4 regions of the Salmonella sp. GDC200615 genome follow, and region 2 is predicted to be linked to each of the others. Evidence: predicted binding sites of a transcription regulator. Region 2 holds the regulator's gene; each other region holds the start of a gene.
The links. The regulator CRP, encoded in region 2, controls carbon source genes, mostly activating them, when cyclic AMP is high. The targets are predictions, from matches to a motif close to ATGTGANNNNNNTCACAT.

Region 1: a site for CRP is predicted at 1,921-1,938, ahead of aaeR (HTH-type transcriptional activator AaeR). Genes of this name have one in related genera too.
Region 3: a site for CRP is predicted at 3,646-3,663, ahead of mlc (sugar metabolism global transcriptional regulator Mlc). Genes of this name have one in related genera too.
Region 4: a site for CRP is predicted at 1,581-1,598, ahead of cdd (cytidine deaminase). Genes of this name have one in related genera too.

Annotation. Positions count from the first base shown of each region.
Region 1 is NZ_CP192247.1:4,267,340-4,272,493, reverse strand. Features, by position in the region: gene tldD (metalloprotease TldD) at 1-851, shown strand, start outside; gene aaeR (HTH-type transcriptional activator AaeR) at 974-1,903, opposite strand; gene aaeX (p-hydroxybenzoic acid efflux pump operon protein AaeX) at 2,085-2,288, shown strand; gene aaeA (p-hydroxybenzoic acid efflux pump subunit AaeA) at 2,296-3,228, shown strand; gene aaeB (p-hydroxybenzoic acid efflux pump subunit AaeB) at 3,234-5,154, shown strand, end outside.
Region 2 is NZ_CP192247.1:414,987-420,140, forward strand. Features, by position in the region: gene ACQ29O_RS01850 (YccS/YhfK family putative transporter) at 1-1,551, opposite strand, end outside; gene crp (cAMP-activated global transcriptional regulator CRP) at 1,600-2,232, opposite strand; gene ACQ29O_RS01860 (OsmC family protein) at 2,540-2,944, shown strand; gene ACQ29O_RS01865 (phosphoribulokinase) at 3,040-3,909, opposite strand; gene ACQ29O_RS01870 (YheU family protein) at 3,960-4,178, opposite strand; gene ACQ29O_RS01875 (hydrolase) at 4,175-5,154, opposite strand, start outside.
Region 3 is NZ_CP192247.1:2,202,948-2,208,101, forward strand. Features, by position in the region: partial or broken gene ACQ29O_RS10535 (trypsin-like serine peptidase) at 1-440, opposite strand, end outside; gene asr (acid resistance repetitive basic protein Asr) at 709-957, opposite strand; gene ACQ29O_RS10545 (KPN_01571 family protein) at 1,193-1,285, shown strand; gene ACQ29O_RS10550 (MFS transporter) at 1,352-2,605, opposite strand; gene ACQ29O_RS10555 (LysR family transcriptional regulator) at 2,725-3,624, shown strand; gene mlc (sugar metabolism global transcriptional regulator Mlc) at 3,752-4,972, shown strand; gene bioD (dethiobiotin synthase) at 5,098-5,154, shown strand, end outside.
Region 4 is NZ_CP192247.1:1,631,162-1,636,315, forward strand. Features, by position in the region: gene sanA (outer membrane permeability protein SanA) at 1-461, opposite strand, end outside; gene cdd (cytidine deaminase) at 638-1,522, opposite strand; gene ACQ29O_RS07570 (CidB/LrgB family autolysis modulator) at 1,676-2,371, opposite strand; gene ACQ29O_RS07575 (CidA/LrgA family protein) at 2,368-2,766, opposite strand; gene ACQ29O_RS07580 (LysR family transcriptional regulator) at 2,810-3,667, opposite strand; gene mhbT (3-hydroxybenzoate transporter MhbT) at 3,793-5,151, shown strand.

The sequences.
Region 1 (5,154 bases), 800 kb from region 2:
GCGGCGCCAGCGGCGGCGGCGGTCGCTTTGGTTATGAGTATTTTCTTGCCGATCTCGACGGCGAGGTTCGCGCCGACGCGTGGGCGAAAGAAGCGGTACGCATGGCGCTGGTTAATCTCTCCGCGGTCGCTGCGCCAGCGGGGACGTTACCGGTGGTTCTGGGCGCCGGGTGGCCGGGCGTATTGCTGCACGAAGCGGTCGGTCACGGGCTGGAAGGTGATTTTAACCGTCGTGGGACATCTGTGTTTAGCGGTCAGATCGGCGAGCAGGTTGCCTCCGCGCTTTGCACCGTAGTGGACGACGGCACAATGATGAACCGTCGCGGCTCCGTTGCTATCGATGATGAAGGTACGCCAGGCCAGTACAACGTATTGATTGAAAATGGCGTGCTGAAAGGATACATGCAGGACAAGCTGAACGCTCGCCTGATGGGCGCTGCGCCGACCGGTAACGGGCGTCGCGAATCTTACGCGCATCTGCCGATGCCGCGTATGACGAATACCTATATGTTGGCGGGGCAGTCAACGCCGCAGGAAATTATCGAATCCGTTGAGTACGGCATCTATGCGCCTAACTTTGGCGGTGGTCAGGTGGATATCACCTCCGGCAAGTTTGTGTTCTCTACCTCGGAAGCGTATCTGATTGAAAATGGCAAAGTCACGACGCCGGTGAAGGGCGCGACGTTGATTGGATCAGGCATTGAAACGATGCAACAGATCTCCATGGTCGGCAACGACCTTAAGCTGGATAACGGGGTGGGGGTCTGCGGTAAAGAGGGCCAAAGCCTGCCGGTAGGCGTAGGCCAGCCGACGCTGAAAGTCGATAACCTGACGGTTGGCGGCACCGCATAACTGCCCGCCTTATCAGGCCTGTGGTGTGTGCCGCCCAGGCCTGATAAGCGCAGCGCCATCAGGAAATGTCAGCCTCGGGTGGCATCTGGCCTACAATCGTCTTCAGCAATTACCCGGTGTTTTTATTTTTCTTTTCCCCGCCCGTGCATCCCCTGAAACAGGTGTGCGACATCGACAAAATAGTCAGTTAACGCGTTAATCACTACCTGCACTTTAAGCGGCAGCTTATCTTTTTCGGTGTACAGCGCGTACACCGGACGGGGATCGGACTGATAGCGAGGCAGCAGGATCTCCAGATCGCCACGATTGATCTCATCGATCACCCACATCAGCGGCACATAGGCGATTCCGGTTCCGGCGGTCAGCCAGCGTACCAGCGTCATCGGATCGTTAGTGACGAACCGCCCCTGTGGAATCAGTCGGGTAGAAATTCCTTCCGGCGCGATAAGTTCAAACTCATTATCCGGGCGCACGCTATATTCCAGCCAGGAATGGCTACTGAGATCGGCGGGTTTTTCCGGGACGCCGTACTGAGCGAGGTAGGGCTTGGCGGCGTACACAACCATCGGCATCGCGCCGAGTCGACGGGAAAACAGGCTGGAGTCTTGCAGCGCGCCCACGCGGATCACCACGTCCAGTCCGTCGGCAATTAAATCCGGAGCCGGAATTCCTGTCACAAGATTGACCGCCAGACCGGGATACTCTTTTAATAATTTTGCGGTAAGCCCGGCCAGCACATTTTGCGCCATGGTTGAAGAACAGCCGATACGCAATGTACCGATGGGCGTGTTATTAAAAGCGTAAAGCTGCTCATGAACATCCTGCACTTCATGCAGCATACGACGACAGCCCTGATAATAGATTTTTCCAGCCTCGGTGAGCCCAATGCTGCGTGTGCTGCGGTTGAGCAATTTAACCTGAAGCTCATCTTCCAGTTTCGCCACAGTCTGGCTGATGGACGATACGCTCATTTGCAGCTGTCTGGCTGCGGCGGTAAAAGAGCCAAACTCGACAACTTTGGCGAATACCGACATTCGTTTTAATCGTTCCATTATTCACTCTGGCTTAAAAGTGATTTAGATCACATAATATAGATAACAGCATAACAATTACGTTAATATACTATTATTCGAATAAGAGCTATGTCGCTCTCGCCTGGCGTCTCTTGCCCTTCTCTGCGGCGATGTAGCTTAACAATCTATCGCCTGCTCTCTCTCAGAAATCAAGGTCAACATGAGTCTGTTTCCCGTTATCGTGGTGTTTGGTCTTTCCTTCCCACCGATATTTTTCGAATTGCTTTTGTCACTGGCTATTTTTTGGCTGGTGCGTCGGATGCTTGTGCCGACGGGTATCTATGATTTTGTCTGGCATCCGGCTTTGTTCAATACCGCGCTGTATTGTTGTCTGTTTTATTTAATATCGCGCCTGTTCGTTTGAGGTTGAAGTGAAAACACTAACAAGAAAACTCTCCCGTACGGCCATTACCCTCGTACTGGTTATTCTGGCCTTTATCGCCATTTTCCGCGCCTGGGTGTATTACACCGAATCTCCCTGGACGCGCGACGCGCGTTTTAGCGCCGATGTCGTCGCTATTGCCCCGGATGTCGCGGGCCTGATTACCCATGTAAACGTGCATGATAACCAACTGGTGAAAAAGGATCATGTCCTGTTTACCATCGATCAGCCACGCTATCAAAAAGCGCTGGCGGAAGCGGAAGCTGATGTAGCCTATTATCAGGTACTGGCGCAGGAAAAACGCCAGGAAGCCGGTCGCCGTAATCGCCTCGGCGTACAGGCGATGTCCCGGGAAGAGATCGATCAGGCGAACAACGTCTTGCAGACGGTACTGCATCAACTGGCTAAAGCCCAGGCGACGCGCGATCTGGCTAAACTCGATCTGGAACGCACCGTCATTCGCGCGCCTGCCGACGGCTGGGTGACTAACCTTAATGTTTATGCCGGTGAATTTATTACCCGCGGTTCCACAGCCGTCGCCCTGGTGAAAAAGAACTCTTTTTACGTGCAGGCCTATATGGAAGAGACCAAGCTGGAAGGCGTGCGTCCGGGATATCGTGCCGAAATCACGCCGCTTGGCAGCAACCGGGTATTAAAAGGTACCGTCGATAGCGTGGCGGCAGGGGTAACGAATGCCAGCAGTACCAGCGATGCGAAAGGGATGGCGACGATAGACTCTAACCTCGAATGGGTGCGTCTGGCCCAGCGTGTCCCGGTGCGTATCCGGCTCGACGAGCAGCAGGGGAATTTGTGGCCTGCCGGTACGACGGCAACCGTCGTGATCACCGGTAAGCAGGATCGTGACGCAAGCCAGGACTCCTTCTTCCGTAAACTGGCGCACCGGCTGCGCGAATTCGGTTAATCGTCATGGGCATTTTCTCCATTGCCAACCAGCACATTCGTTTTGCGGTAAAGCTGGCGTGCGCCATTGTGCTGGCATTATTTATCGGCTTCCATTTTCAACTGGAGACGCCGCGTTGGGCGGTGCTGACCGCCGCGATCGTGGCGGCAGGCCCGGCATTTGCCGCCGGCGGGGAACCCTATTCCGGCGCTATCCGTTATCGCGGAATGTTGCGTATTATCGGGACGTTTATTGGCTGTATCGCCGCGCTTATCATTATTATCTCTATGATCCGCGCGCCGTTATTGATGATTCTGGTGTGCTGTGTCTGGGCCGGTTTTTGTACCTGGATCTCCTCTTTAGTACGGATCGAAAACTCTTATGCGTGGGGACTGTCAGGTTATACTGCGCTGATCATTGTGATTACCATTCAGACGGAGCCGCTGCTTACGCCGCAATTTGCGCTTGAGCGCTGTAGCGAAATCGTCATCGGCATTGGCTGCGCTATTTTAGCGGATCTGCTTTTCTCGCCGCGATCGATAAAGCAGGAGGTTGATCGCGAACTGGACAGTTTACTGGTAGCGCAATATCAGCTAATGCAACTTTGTATTAAGCATGGCGACAGCGAAGAAGTCGACAACGCCTGGGGCGATCTGGTGCGACGCACGGCGGCGCTGGAGGGAATGCGAAGTAATCTGAATATGGAATCTTCGCGCTGGGTACGCGCTAACCGCCGCCTGAAAGCGTTGAATACGCTTTCGCTCACGCTGATTACGCAATCCTGTGAAACTTATCTTATTCAAAACACGCGGCCGGAACTGATTACCGATACATTCCGGGAACTGTTCGAGACGCCGGTTGAAACGGTACAGGACGTTCACAGGCAGTTAAAACGGATGCGGCGTGTCATTGTCTGGACCGGCGAGCGCGAAACGCCCGTCACGCTTTATAGCTGGGTAGGCGCAGCGACGCGCTATCTGCTGCTTAAACGCGGCGTGATCAGCAACACCAAAATCAGCGCGACGGAAGAAGAGATCCTGCAAGGCGAGCCCGTAGTTAAAGTGGAATCCGCTGAACGTCACCATGCGATGGTGAACTTCTGGCGCACCACGCTTTCCTGCATACTGGGGACATTATTCTGGCTATGGACCGGCTGGACATCGGGTAATGGCGCGATGGTGATGATTGCCGTGGTGACCTCGCTGGCGATGCGTTTACCCAATCCTCGCATGGTCTGCATTGATTTTATTTATGGCACTCTGGCGGCGTTGCCGCTGGGATTGCTCTATTTCCTGGTGATTATTCCCAATACGCAGCAAAGTATGCTGTTGTTATGTTTGAGCCTGGCGGTATTGGGGTTCTTTATCGGCATTGAGGTCCAGAAACGGCGTCTGGGGTCGATGGGGGCGCTGGCCAGTACGATTAACATTATTGTGTTGGATAATCCGATGACGTTCCATTTCAGCCAGTTCCTCGACAGCGCGTTGGGGCAAATTGTCGGCTGTATGCTGGCGTTTATCGTCATCCTGCTGGTGCGTGATAAATCCAAAGATCGAACCGGTCGCGTGCTGCTTAATCAGTTTGTTTCCGCTGCGGTCTCGGCAATGACGACCAACGTGGTACGTCGTAAAGAAAACCGTCTGCCTGCGTTATATCAGCAACTCTTTTTGCTGATGAATAAATTCCCTGGCGATTTGCCGAAGTTTCGCCTGGCGCTAACGATGATCATTGCTCATCAACGTCTGCGCGACGCGCCGATACCGGTTAATGAGGATCTGTCAGTGTTCCACCGTCAGCTTCGTCGTACCGCAGACCATGTTATTTCCGCCGGAAGCGATGATAAACGGCGACGCTACTTTGGTCAGTTGCTGGATGAGCTGGATATCTATCAGGAGAAATTACGTATCTGGGAGGCGCCGCCGCAGGTGACGGAACCGGTTAAACGCC
Region 2 (5,154 bases):
GGCGTTTTTACGTAATAGCCCGCTTTGCCATTGCGGCCACAGCCAGACCATGCCGCCAAAGGCAATTAAACAGCCAATCAGCGTATCGATCAGCCTCGGCACAATAAACTGCTCTCCGTTTAACGTCAGTAACTGGATGGTGTATACCGCCGTCACCGTAAAGCCGACCGTCGCCCAGCCGTAGTTTTTACGAATAATCAGATAACTTGCCAGCGTTAGTACCAGCATGACCGCCAGCGTAATGCTTTCGGGAATATGTAAGTGCAGCGTGACGCCGGCAATCACCAGGCCGACCAGCGTTCCGACTGAACGGTGCAGAATACGTACGCGCGTCGCGCCATAGCCGTTTTGGGTGACAAACAGCACCGTCATGAGTATCCAGTACGGTTTAGGCAGGTGCAACGCACTGCCCATCAGACTGGCGATGCTCATCATCACGCTGATGCGTCCGGCGTTGCGTAGCGCCGGTGATTTAAGAGACATATAATTTTTCAGCGCCGGAAGTAGCGGCAAACGACGCTGTTTATCGGCCATCAGGTCGCGGGCGTACAGCGGCCGCTGAGTACGCAGCACACGGGCGATTCGACTGAAGTGCCAATAGCAGAACTGGCCTACCGGATTTTCAGGATGCTGATTGGCGATTTTCTCCAGAGCGCCAATCTGTTTTTCCATGGAGAAGCGCGTCGGCAGACGATGATAAAGAATGTCATCCGCCAGCACGCGCAGACGGGCGGCGACCGTTTGCGCATTCCAGCGAATCACCTCTTCCGCATGGCTGCGTTCTACCAGTTTCTGTACCTCTTCCGGCTGATGCAAGCTGACGGAGATGTGCTCCTGCAAATCCATCGCTTCCTGAAAAGCCCGTAACAGGCGCTTGTAATCATTATTGTTGTGCGCCGAAAGCATATGCATCTGTTGGTAACACTGGGTAATGAGATCGACCGCTTTTTGCTGGCGTATCAGCAGGGGAGGCAGCGCTTTTTCCGGATCGATATGTTGGGTGAGCAGGCTGTATTTCGCTTCGCAATAATCGGCCAGTTCACGGTATAACAAACTCAATGACTCGCGCAGCGGCTGTTCGCGCCATAGCCAGAACCAAAACCAGTTAAACACGCCGTACCATAGCGTGCCCAGCGCATAAATGAGCAGCGGCTCCCAGACGGGCATGTATCCTGCAAGACTCAGGGTAAAGATGGCGGCAATCAGCGACGCTGGCAGTAACCGCGCGTGAAGCGGGCTAATTTCCGCCGTCACGCCAAGCACCAGCGTGAGCCCGGTCAGGATCAACGGCAGGGGGATGGATTCCGCCAGCAGAAGTTGCGTTACCAGACTGCATCCGGCGAACAGCGACGCGCCGATGATCAGGCGTTTAAAAAAACGTTTGTGCGGGGTATCCAGACCTGCAATGTTGCAGCAGGCGGGAACGAGAGAGAAAAGCAAGCCCAGGTGTAGCTGGCCTATCAATAAACCGACAGCCACAGGCAGACACAGCACCAGCGTTTGCCGTAGTGCGTAATTAATCTCTGGGTGATAAATCAGTCTTCGCCACATCGATGCAAACAAAAATGGCGCATGATAAAACGCGCCATTCTGACGGAATTAACGGGTGCCGTAGACGACGATGGTCTTGCCATGCGCGGAGATCAGGTTTTGATCTTCCAGCATTTTCAAAATACGACCAACGGTTTCGCGGGAGCAGCCGACGATCTGGCCGATTTCCTGACGGGTGATTTTGATCTGCATCCCATCCGGGTGCGTCATGGCATCGGGCTGTTTCGCCAGATTCAGCAGCGTCTGAGCGATACGCCCGGTGACGTCAAGGAAGGCGAGGTTACCTACTTTTTCAGAGGTGACTTGTAAGCGACGAGCCATCTGGGAAGAGAGGCGCATCAGAATATCCGGGTTGACCTGGATTAATTGGCGAAATTTTTTGTAGGAAATTTCAGCGACCTCACATGCGGTTTTCGCACGTACCCAGGCGCTGCGTTCCTGGCCTTCTTCAAACAGGCCCAGTTCACCAATAAAATCACCCTGATTCAGATAAGAAAGGATCATTTCTTTCCCTTCTTCATCTTTGATCAGCACTGCCACGGAGCCTTTAACGATGTAGTACAGCGTTTCTGCTTTTTCACCCTGGTGAATCAGCGTGCTCTTTGACGGGTACTTATGAATGTGGCAATGAGACAAGAACCATTCAAGAGTCGGGTCTGTTTGCGGTTTGCCAAGCACCATGCGCGGTTATCCTCTGTTATAAGCTGTCTCCAGAGCCAGAAAACGGCACTGTCTCTGGGGTTGCAAAAATATACTTCCCGCTACCTGGGAAGGGGGCTACGAAAATAGATTGTAGCCTGTAATGTGATGTCCTCTGCATACATGCAGTACGTCAATGTATTACTGTAGCATCTTGTCTGTTTTAGCATAGCTTTCGCCGTGTGTCTCTTGGTGTCTCGCTTCAGCATGACCCAGGTCGCCTTCCATTGCGACTTTTGTTGTATGCGCGTAATCTTTCAGGAAAATTGAAACATTGGAGTTACGAAATATGCAAGCGCGTGTAAAGTGGGTTGAAGGGCTCACGTTCCTCGGAGAGTCCTCCTCCGGCCACCAGATTTTAATGGATGGTAACTCCGGTGACAAAGCGCCGAGTCCGATGGAGATGGTATTAATGGCGGCTGGCGGATGTAGCGCTATTGATGTGGTATCAATCCTGCAAAAGGGCCGTCAGAATGTCACCAACTGCGAAGTGAAGCTGACATCCGAGCGCCGGGAAGACGCGCCGCGCCTGTTTACGCACATTAATCTGCATTTTATCGTTACCGGCAGCGATCTGAAAGAGGCTGCCGTCGCGCGCGCTGTCGATCTCTCCGCGGAAAAATATTGCTCGGTGGCGCTAATGCTGGAAAAAGCGGTCAATATTACCCATTCGTATGAAGTGATTGCGGCGTAACATGTGATGCCGGATGGCGGCGTGGCTTTATCCGGCCTACCCGTTTTTATCTCGTAGGCCCGATAAGCGTAGCGCCATCGGGCATTTCACCACGGTTATTCGATTTTTTTGCCTTCCATTAATCGCTGCACCAGCGGCAACATAATCAGCTCCATCGCCAGCCCCATTTTGCCGCCCGGCACCACTAATGTATTAATGTGAGAAATGAACGAGCCCTGGAGCATCGCTAGGAGCCAGGGAAAATCGATCCCTTCCAGATTGCGGAAATGGATCACCACAAAACTCTCATCCAGCGAGGGAATACCCTTTGCGGCGAACGGATTGGACGTGTCGACGGTCGGTACGCGCTGGAAGTTGATATGGGTACGCGAGAACTGCGGCGTAATGTAATTGATGTAGTCGTCCATGGAACGCACCACGGAATCCATCACCGCTTCACGGGAGTGTCCGCGCTCGCTGGTGTCGCGAATCAGTTTCTGAATCCACTCGAGGTTGACGATAGGCACCACGCCAACCAACAGATCAACATGACGCGCGACATCATGTTGCGGGGTGACGACGCCGCCGTGCAGTCCTTCATAAAACAGCACATCGGTCGGTTCGGGAAGCGGCTGCCAGGGGGTAAACGTGCCGGGAACCTGATTCCACGGTACGGCTTCATCATAGGTATGCAGATATTTACGCGACTGGCCTTTACCCGTCTGCCCGTACTCAATAAAGGTATGTTCCAGTAGGCTGAAGTCATTGGCTTCAGGCCCGAAATAGCTGATATGCCGCCCGGCGTCACGCGCTTTGCGGATCGCCATATCCATTTCCGGGCGGGTGTAACGATGAAAACTGTCGCCTTCCACCTCGGCGGCGTGCAGATTTAACTGCGCGAAAATTTTACGAAACGCGAGGCTGGTGGTGGTGGTCCCCGCGCCGCTTGACCCTGTTACTGCTATCACCGGATGTTTGGCTGACATGGCAACTCCATGATTGAGCTTTAGAATAATGTATTGTCGGCAAAGGCGTTTTATTCGCGAAACTGCTTTTTCGGCATAATATTGACCGTTTCATGTAATTCAGACCATACCAGCACGGCCTCGCCGGATTGCAGTTGGAGTTTTACGTCAGCGACTTTTTGTTCAAGCGAACGTTCATGTTCACCATAATCGGTGCCTTCGCGCAACACAAAGCTTTCGATCAGGTTGTCCAGCGTGTCGGGGGCGAGCCCCTGCCAGGGAATGATCATGATGACGCCTCCAGGTACGTTGTCAGCCAGTCAGGAATTCGGCGTTCCAGCCACATTTCAGGGCGCAGCGGCGTACCGCCGATAAATCCTACGTGTCCGCCATGCTCAGTTAGCTGATACTCCACCTGCGGGGGCAGATCTTCCGCTTTAGGGATCACATGATGATCCATAAACGGATCGTCTTTAGCGTGAATAATCAGCGTCGGTTTAGCAATCTGGTTAAGCAACGGCATGGCGCTACACTGACGATAGTAGTCGATGGCGTCGGCAAAGCCGTGAATTTTCGCGGTGATCAGGTCGTCAAACTCGCGAATACGGCGCATTGATTTCAGTTGCGCCAGATTCACCGGCAGCGACCCGGGGTACGCCGCCAGCTTGCGTGACGCATTCGCTTTTAACAGATTAAGCAAATAACGCTGATAGACGCGGGAAAACCCTTTGTCCATGTGGTAGCTACAGGCTTCGAGAACGAAAGGTGCAGAAACAATTACCGCCGCCTCGATGGGAATATCGCGGCCTTCTTTCGCCAGCAGGCACGCCAGCATATTACCGCCGAGCGAATAGCCCACGGCGGCTGTCGGAACGGCGCCGAACTCCCGCTGTAGCCAGCGTAAAAACCAGGCTCCGTCCTCCGTTTCACCGGAGTGGTAAATACGATTCAGACGGTTGGGTTCGCCGCTACAGCCGCGAAAGTGCATCACCACGCCCAGCCAGCCGCGCTTTTGCGCCGCCTCAATCAGCCCGTGGGCATAGGGGCTGTTCAGGCTGCCTTCCAGACCGTGAAAGACCACCAGCCGCGGTTTATGCTTTGCCTGTTGCGGTTCTTCGCTCCATGCCAGATCGACAAAATCGCCGTCTGGTAGCTCCAGCCGCTGCCAGTGGGCGTTGAACTTCACTTTGCGGCGGATTAAGCGCGGCAGCATAGTTTGTAAATGGCGATTACGAATGCCACGCATGGGAATAAATTCATGCGAGT
Region 3 (5,154 bases), 1.8 Mb from region 2:
CAAAATCCCAGCTTGCCGCGGCAGGCGGCACAATCCAGCCATCGCCATCCGCTTTCAGGCGTCGGCCCAGCGACGGTTCAACGCGGCCTTCAATGCCGTGGATTTCATAGCGCCATACTCCTTTTCGCGCCACAAAACGCAGCGCAACCGCCTTGTCTGGTTTTCCTTTCGGTGGCGTTAGCAGGCAGTGACCTGCTGTCAGGGCGATATGCGGGGAGATAAGCGTTGCCGTACACAAATTACCGCTGGCGGTCTCTAGTTGCCCGATGGCATCCCACGGCGATTGGGTAGGATCGGCGACGGGCACCCGATCATCATGGTTAAAAAAAAGCGTTTTGACGTCGCTGGCATCCGTGGCGTCTGTTTCAGCCCCCCTGGCTTTCGCCATAACCGGTAAAAAAACACACTATGCCCAGTAATACAGCAATGGTTTTATGCATATCACACTCTGGTGGGTAATTATGATTATTAACAACAAACCCTCAGTACTACTATAGACGTGACGGTAAGAAAGTGGGAGTAAAATCAGATAACTACACTCAGGAAAGATAGAAATGCGTGGCAATAGCGGCGCATAAAATAAGCACGATAAGAATGAGCTCAAAGCGGTAGCGAGACACTTTTTTGCCCTCCCGGAAGGCGGCGCTAAACCAGAACAATTTAGCGCCGTAAAAACGGGCGCGGGGGCGCGCCGCAGCATGTTACGACTTACGCAGCCGGTTGAGTAGTTGGTTTTGACGGGGTTTTGGCTGGCGCTTTACCACCTTTTTTCTGGTGCTTTTTAGCCGCCTGCGCTTTTTGCTCAACGGTTTTTTTATGCTGTTTTTTGTGGTGCTGGGTGTTCTGGGTTGTTTTGGCAGGCGCTGCGGTTTTCGCAGGCGTTGCAGTCTCAGCCGCGAATGCTGCGGAAGAGAGACCCATTGCAGCGGCAACAACCAGAGCTAATACTTTTTTCATTTTGATACCCTCGATTTGGTTTTCATTCAACCCCACTGCGGGGCCGGTGAAATGACTATATCGCTGTTATCAAAAGGCTTCCGTGAGTGATTGGTTTCGGCATGTAACGCTATGTACAATCCCCCGGTAACGCGATGTCAGCCCCCACCATAATAGGTAGCTTTACGTTACCGGCCGTTATTTTTGGCCGCAGAGTCGGTAATATCCGCCCTCCAGAATAACAGGCACACCGTATATGAATCCGATAATCTGGGTGGTATTTACGCTTCTGGCGCTGGATGCAATCAGAGAAGTTATGGGCGTATCAAGCCTGACAGGTCTATGGTGAACAGTGAGTCGTGGCGTGAAACCAGCCCGGCGATAGCGCACGTTGCTATCGCCGGAATATTTCTTTTCAGGCATGAAGACGGTGATGTAACCGCGTCCCGACCAGGATGGCCAGCACCAGCATTAGCGCGATAAAACCACCTACGCCGTTCCAGCCGTAACTATGCCAGAATACACCGCCTAGCGTCCCGGCAATACTGGACCCCAGATAATAGCTGAAAAGATAAAGTGACGAGGCCTGTCCCTTCGCCCGACGCGCACGCGGGCCAATCCAGCTACTGGCCACGGAGTGCGCGGCGAAAAAGCCGGCGGAAAAAAGCAGCATCCCAGCAAAAATCAGCCAAAGCGAGGTAAAAAGCGTCAGTAAAAGCCCACCCAGCATTACTGCGGTAGAGAACAGCATCACCGGCCCCCGGCCATAGCGTGAGGTCATGGCGCCAGCTTTCGGCGAGCTCCATGTGCCGGTGAGATAGGCTACGGATAACAGTCCGACCACGGCCTGGCTTAATTCCCAGGGGGAGAGCATCAGGCGATAACCAATGTAGTTAAACAGGGTGACGAACGCGCCCATCAGTAAAAAACCTTCTGCAAACAGCAGAGGTAACCCCCGATCGCGCCAGTGGAGACGGAAATTAATAAATAGCGTTTTAGGCCGTAGCGACGTGGGACGGAAATGTTGCGAGGCGGGTAAAATCTTCCAGAACATCAGCGCGGACGCCAGCGCAAAGCATCCGATGGCCGCCAGCGCGATGCGCCAGTTAAAAAAGTCGGTCATGACGCCGCTTAATAAACGCCCGCTCATCCCGCCGATGGAATTACCGCTAATATAAAGCCCCATAGAGAAAGCGACAAAGCTGGGATGGATTTCTTCGCTCAGGTAGGTCATTCCCACCGCGGCGACGCCGCTTAACGACAGACCGATCAGCGCGCGCATAATCAGAATACCATGCCAGCTGGTCATCATGGTTGATAACAATGTGCAGCAGGAGGCTAATAACAAGGCGGTGACCATCACCGGTTTACGGCCTATCGCATCAGAAAGCGAGCCGGTAAAAAGTAAGCCGATAGCCAGCATGGCGGTAGAAATAGAAAGTGAAACGCTGCTGCTGGCGGGGGAGACGCCAAACTCCTGGGAAAGTACCGGTAGTATAGGCTGAACGCAATAAAGGAGCGCGAAAGTCGCCAGGCCCGCGGAAAAAAGGGCCAGCGTGACGCGCATGAAAGGCGCTGTACCGCGTTTAATAAATTGAACCGGCTGAGAATGGCGTTGTTCATCGATATCGCTCGCCGTGGCGTCATCGAGAATAGTTGTACGACTCACGTTAAATCCTTGCTTTACATCTCCGTCAACAGGAGACGGGTATAACCGACATGTAAAGCATAGAAAAAGCAAAATATTCTGTCTAATATATTAATTGTCTCAAATAAGACGTTAAAAATATGAATATCGAATTACGTCATTTACGTTACTTTGTGGCGGTAGCAGAAGAGCTGCATTTTGGTCGCGCCGCCGCGCGCCTCAATATCTCGCAGCCGCCGCTGAGTCAGCAGATACAAATTCTGGAGCAGCAGGTCGGCGCGCGATTACTGGCGCGGACTAACCGCAGCGTAGCGTTAACCGCCGCCGGGCGACAGTTTCTGGTGGATAGCCGACACATCCTGAGTCTGGTAAACGACGCCGCCGCTCGCGCCGAGCGGTTGCATCAGGGCGAAGCGGGTGAAATCCGTATTGGCTTTACGTCTTCAGCGCCTTTTATTCGGGCGGTATCGCATACCTTTTCGCTGTTCCGCCAGTCCTATCCGGGGGTGCATATGCAAACGCGTGAAATGAATACGCGTGAGCAAATCGCGCCGCTCAACGAAGGCGTACTGGATATTGGCTTACTGCGGAATACGCCGTTGCCCGACACACTTAATCGCGAGGTGATTTTGCATGAGCCGCTTATGGCCATGATCCCGCGCGAACATCGGCTGGCGCAAAAGCCGGTCGTCAGTCTGACAGAACTGGCGGAAGAACCTTTCGTCTTTTTCGATCCGCATGTCGGGACGGGCCTCTACGACGATATCCTCGGCCTGATGCGGCGCTATAACCTGTCGCCGACCATCACGCAGGAGGTTGGCGAGGCAATGACCATTATCGGTCTGGTAGCGGCGGGACTGGGTGTCTCGATTCTGCCGGCATCCTTTAAGCGTGTACAGATGAGCGAGATGCGCTGGGTTCCCCTGGCGGAAGAGGACGCCGTATCTGAAATGTGGCTGGTATGGCCAAAGCATCATGAACAGAGTCATGCCGTACAGCGGTTTTGCCAACTGCTATTACTGGCTGCCCGACGGGATTAATTACGCTTAAAAAGGGTGAAAATGTGCAGTTAATCACACGGCTAAGCAAAAAGTTGACGGCGAGTATTGAAGTGTTTCACCATAGCACACAGATTATTTCGGAGCGCGAAAATAAAGGGAGTGAGCGGTGGTTGCTGATAGTCAGCCTGGGCATATCGATCAAATTAAGCAGACCAATGCTGGCGCAGTGTATCGCCTGATTGATCAGCTCGGACCGGTATCGCGAATTGACCTGTCTCGTCTGGCGCAGTTGGCGCCTGCCAGTATTACGAAAATTGTTCGCGAAATGCTGGAAGCGCATTTGGTTCAGGAACTTGAAATTAAAGAGGCGGGCAGTCGCGGACGTCCCGCCGTCGGGCTGATGGTGGAAACGGAAGCCTGGCACTATTTATCTATTCGTATTAGCCGTGGCGAAATTTTCCTTGCACTGCGCGATCTTAGCAGCAAACTGGTGGTAGAAGAGTGTCTGGCGCTGCCGTTAAACGAAGCTACGCCGTTGCTTGAGCGAATTATTACGCACGTTGATCGGTTTTTTACCCGCCATCAGCAGAAACTGGAGCGTCTGACCTCCATTGCCATTACGTTACCGGGCATTATCGATACCGAAAACGGCGTTGTGCACCGGATGCCGTATTACGAAGATGTCAAAGAGATGCCTTTGGGAGATGCGCTGGAGCGGCACACCGGCGTACCGGTTTACATTCAGCATGATATTAGCGCCTGGACGATGGCAGAGGCGCTTTTTGGCGCCTCACGCGGCGCGCGCGACGTTATCCAGGTGGTGATTGATCATAATGTGGGGGCGGGCGTTATCACCGACGGTCATTTGCTTCATGCGGGTAGTAGCAGTCTGGTAGAGATTGGGCATACCCAGGTCGATCCTTATGGTAAGCGCTGTTATTGCGGTAATCATGGCTGTCTGGAGACCATCGCCAGCGTCGATAGCGTGCTGGAACTTACGCAGCTTCGGCTTAATCAGTCGATGAGTTCAATGTTGCACGGCCAGCCGTTAACGGTAGATTCACTGTGTCAGGCGGCGATGCAGGGAGATCTATTAGCAAAAGATATTATTAGCGGCGTTGGCGCGCATGTCGGACGCATTCTGGCTATCATGGTGAATTTATTTAATCCGCAAAAAATTCTTATTGGTTCGCCGCTAAGTAAAGCGGCTGATATCCTTTTTCCAGCCATTGCTGACAGTATCCGTCAACAGGCGCTGCCCGCCTACAGCAGGAATACGGTTGTGGAAAGCACGCAGTTTACCAACCAGGGTACGATGGCCGGGGCGGCGTTGGTAAAAGACGCGATGTATAACGGCTCTTTGTTGATTCGTCTATTACAGGGTTAACATTTTTTAACTGTTGTACAAAAATTTGCGCTAACTCAAGCTGATTGCCCTTGCCATATCTTAGACTTTCTCCACTGTATTATTTTCCTGGCTTATATTTTCGAAGCATAACGGTGGAGTTAGTGATGCTGAAGCGTTTCTTTATTACAGGTACAGACACTTCTGTTGGGAAGACGGTGGTT
Region 4 (5,154 bases), 1.2 Mb from region 2:
AAGGCGCGTTCGCAGTGGAAGCGCTGAGTGATGATAATAAAGTCGTTGGTATCAAACACTTTGCGGGTACGCACAATGGAGTCAAGCGTACGGAAGCCAGCGTAATCAAGCACAATGTCCGCAGGATCGACGCCCGCCGCGATAAGGTCTTTGCGCATGGTCATCGGTTCGTTATAGCTTTGCAGGGCATTGTCGCCGCTGAGCAGCAGGTAATTGACTTTACCGCTATTGTAAGCGTTTAACGCGCCCTGGATACGATAACGATAGTACTGATTAATGACACCCTTGCGATAGTATTTGGCTGTCCCTAACACGACGCCAACCTGGCGGTAGGGGAGATCCTGTAGCTCGTCATAGATATAGGGCGCTGTTTTCCAGCTCATCCACCGATCGAGGCCAAGCACCGTCAACAGCAGCAAGCCTAACAGGACCAACAGGCTGTAAAACACGCGCTTTAACATGCAGGAAACTCGATACCAGGATGAAAGTACGATCAGGCTACTGTACCCGAAGACGTAGCGCAAGAAACCGCCGTCTGATTGCGGAGATTTTCAGCATGATTTCCCTTGTATCGAGTCGCGGGAGAGGAGAGTCAGGCCGGATAAGACGCCAGTGCGTCGCTATCCGGCACATTTGCTTAGCCGAGAAGGACGCGGTCAATATTATGGCAACCTAACGCTTTCAGCGTTGCGGCGGTGGCATCCCATTGAATTAATGCTGCATCGCCTTTTTCCGCCAGAATCGCGCGCTGAATATCCGCATAGTCATAGCCATTGAGACTCAGCAGGTTTAGCGCGCCTTGCAGCGGGGGAAGCGTAGGGTTAAAGGCGGCGTTTTCCGCATAGCTGCCGGTGAAAATACGGCCATCTTTACATTCCAGCGCCACGCCGCTCGGTGAGTGGCTATAAGGCATATGGCTCTTATTGGCTGCCGTTATCGCCGCTTGCGTTAGCGTATCGCCCGTTAACGTAAAGCCATGATCCTGCTCGTCCATCAGCAGCGTTTTGATCTCCAGATCTTTTGGCCCGAAAGCGTCAGGCAGATAATCGCGTAACGTATGCGGCGCGCGGCCCGGCAGATGAATGCGCAGATCCAGACCGCTGTTCAGCTCGTTCATAAACTGGCGACAGTGGCCGCAAGGCGTGTAGTTAACGGTGACGGCGGCGAGCCCTTTTTCGCCGCGTAGCCAGGCGTGGCTAATCGCGCTTTGTTCAGCATGCACAGTTTGTTGCATGGTGGCGCCCAGGAACTCCATATTCGCGCCGAAATACCAGTTGCCGCTGACGCCGCGCGCAATCGCGCCGACGTTAAAATGGGACAAATCGGTACGGGCGCAGGCCGCCGCCAGAGGTAACAGTGCGAAAGCCAGCGCGTCTTCGTCCAGTCCCGCCGTATTTTTAAGCGTCGAGACCTGCTCTGCGGTCAGCATGGCGGGAAAATGGTGGTCCGCCAGGATAGGGGCCAGCGCTGATTGCAAATTATCCGCAAGCTGGGCAAAAGCAGTTTGAAAACGTGGATGCATGGCGTTGCCTCATAACAATGTAATGGAACCGTAGTTTACGGGCCTGCTATGTCTTAATATGTGATCTAAATCTCATTGCTTATGCAACTTGTGAAACTTAAATGAAAAATGCGCGACGTATCGCAAATTTTAACCCGGTCTTTTGTCCCGTCGTTAGCGCATTACCGCCAGAATGAGCGGAAACAAAAAGGGCGCTACCAGCGAGGTAATAATGCCGCAGATCACCAGCGCCAGGGAGCTAAACGCGCCTTCCTGGTAATCCAGCTCGGCGCAGCGCGCAGTACCGAGCGCATGTGAGGCGGTCCCTATTGCCAGCCCGCGTGCGGCCTTAGTACGGATGTGCATCGCGTTTAACAGCGTGTGGCCAAACACCGCGCCCAGAATACCGACAAAAATTACGCATACCGCGCTGATCGCGGGGATGCCGCCGATGCTGCCGCCCACCGCCATCGCGATAGGCGTAGTCACGGATTTAGGCAGTACCGATGCCGCGATTTCAGGCGTTGCGCCCATCAGCAAGGCAACGGATGTCCCGGTAATCATCGCTACCAGACTGCCGACAAAACAGATGCTAATAATGGATTTCCAACGCGCGCGAATCTGGTGCAATTGTTCATAAAGGGGATAGGCCAGTGCCACTACCGCCGGTTGCAGCAGATCGTTAAGTACTTCGCTGCCTTTGAAGTAGTGCTCGTAGGGAATACCGGTCAGCAACAGAAAAGGAATAATGACTACCATTGCCACCAGCAGCGGATTCAGCAACGGCATTTTAAAATGCGCCGCCAGTCGGCGGGCGGCGAAAAATACCGCCAGCGTCAGCGGTAACGACCACCAGATATATGTCATCATTTTTTCGTTCCCTTCTGCCCAACCACTTTACGCTCACCGTGTATCAGATGTGAACTCCAGCTTACGACCACAAAAACGACCAGCGTACTGATAGCGCAAGAGACCACCACCGGGCCGAATTGCGCGCGCAGTAAGTCAAAATATTGCATGACCCCAACGCCAATCGGCACAAACAGCAACGCCATATAACGAATCAGCACATAACAGCCGGGGTTAACCCACTTTGCCGGCAGAATTTGCAGCGCCAGCAATACAAACAGAATTAACATCCCGATAATGCTGCCGGGAATAGTGATAGGAAGCAGTGATGCAAGAAAAATGCCTGCGTACAAACAGGCATAAATCAATACAAAAGCGCGTATATATTGCCAGATAATATTCAGTGACTTACTCATGTTTAAAGCCCTTGATGAGATGGATTCATCATACAATTAAACGTTAAAACGTGCTACCGATCACATCATGAATTCTTAGCATAGTGGGTATAGACAGCAGGAACATCGGGCAATGCCCCTGGCTGGCATAGCGTTGCGCCAGCCGTAAAGAAAGAATAGAGATCATATCGCTGCTTTGCAGCAAATTGGTGCTGACGTTCATTGACGCCGATTCAATGGTGTTTTCCGGGAGCATGACGCCATTATCGACGAGGGCGTTATCAATACTGATGCGAATAGGGGTGCCGGTTGGCCAGACTATCCACCGCCAGTGCGCCAGATCGCTCCAGGCGATCTGCGCTCGCGCGGCCAGCGGATGGTGCGGACGCGCCACAAAGCAGACCGGCTCGGTATAAAGTACCTGATAATTAAGCGGCAGTTGCAGGGCGCGGCCGCCGACACGCCCTACCACCACATCCACCTGACCGGCAAGCAAATCGTGCAGCAGCGGCGTCATTACCTTCTCTTCAATATTCAGATGCAGCGTCGGCATTTCGTTAAGCAGGCTCAGAATCGCCTGTGATACGCAGTCAGTCGCCACGGGCGAACAGCCGATCTTCAGGCTGCCAACCAGGCCGCCCTGCTTGAAACGGGCGATTTCATACTGTGAACGCTCCAGATCGTTAATTAGGCGCTGGGCGTGCTGGAGCAGTAATTTACCGCCTTCCGAGGGGCGTAGTCCTTTACTGTGGCGCTCAAAAAGCGTGATGCCTATCTCATCTTCGAGTTGAGATAGCCACTTCGATAGCGCCGGCTGGGAGATATTCATCATCCGGGCGACGTGCGTCAGGTTGCCCTGTTCGCCCAGCGCAACCAGCGTTTGCAGGTGATGTAATTTCAATTTCTGCGCCCAGTTCGCCATTCGCTATAACCTCCAGGTTATGTCTCTGCCTGAAAAGCCATTGTACATTTTATCGCTCACTCTACAAACTCGTAACATAGCAAACATAAAAACAACATCTATCTCCCTGCACTGAGGCATTAGCTATGACTCAACGACGTGATCTACAAGCCCTTATTGATGCCGCGCCCGTCGGCAAAATGCAGTGGCGCGTTATCATCTGCTGTTTTCTGGTGGTTATGCTCGACGGTTTTGACACCGCCGCGATTGGCTTCATCGCCCCGGATATTCGTACTCACTGGCAGCTAAGCGCCAGCGAACTTGCGCCGCTGTTTGGCGCAGGGCTGCTGGGGCTTACGGCCGGCGCGCTGCTATGCGGGCCGCTGGCGGATCGTTTTGGCCGCAAGCGGGTCATTGAGCTTTGCGTGGCGCTATTCGGCGCATTGAGCCTGCTTTCCGCTTTCTCGCCGGATATAGAAACCCTGGTGTTGCTGCGCTTCTTAACCGGTCTGGGACTGGGCGGAGCGATGCCGAATACCATCACCATGACGTCGGAATACCTTCCCGCTCGTCGACGCGGAGCGCTGGTCACGCTGATGTTCTGCGGTTTTACCCTGGGGTCGGCGATGGGCGGGATTGTGAGCGCGCAACTGGTGCCGCTGATTGGCTGGCACGGAATTCTGGCGCTAGGCGGCATCTTGCCTTTGATGCTGTTTTTCGGCCTGCTGTTCGCGCTGCCGGAATCTCCCCGCTGGCAGGTACGCCGCCAACTACCGCAAGCCGTTGTCGCCCGGACGGTCAGCGCCATTACCGGCGAGCGCTATCACGATACGCAATTCTTTCTGCATGAGACGGCAGCCGTCGCCAAAGGCAGTATTCGCCAGCTTTTTGCCGGGCGACAGCTTGTCATTACCCTGATGTTATGGGTGGTGTTCTTTATGAGCCTGCTCATTATCTATCTGCTTTCCAGCTGGATGCCGACGTTACTTAACCATCGCGGTATTGATCTGCAACAGGCGTCGTGGGTGACTGCCGCATTCCAGGTTGGCGGCACGCTTGGCGCGCTGTTACTCGGCGTGTTGATGGATCGGCTTAACCCGTTCCGGGTACTGGCGGTGAGCTATGCGCTGGGCGCGGTTTGCATTGTCATGATAGGCCTGAGCGAAAACGGCCTTTGGCTGATGGCGCTGGCGATTTTTGGTACCGGCATCGGTATTAGCGGTTCACAGGTCGGGCTTAATGCTCTGACGGCGACGCTGTACCCCACCCAAAGCCGGGCGACGGGCGTGAGCTGGTCGAACGCCATTGGACGCTGCGGGGCGATTGTCGGTTCGCTCTCCGGCGGCATGATGATGGCCCTCAATTTCTCTTTCGATACGTTGTTTTTTGTCATTGCTATTCCGGCGGCTATCAGCGCGGTAATGCTTACCCTGCTGACGGTGGTTGTCCGCCTTTCGATTTCTGTACCTGACGACCTGCCGCGTGCCAGCGTCGTAAACGAATAAGGA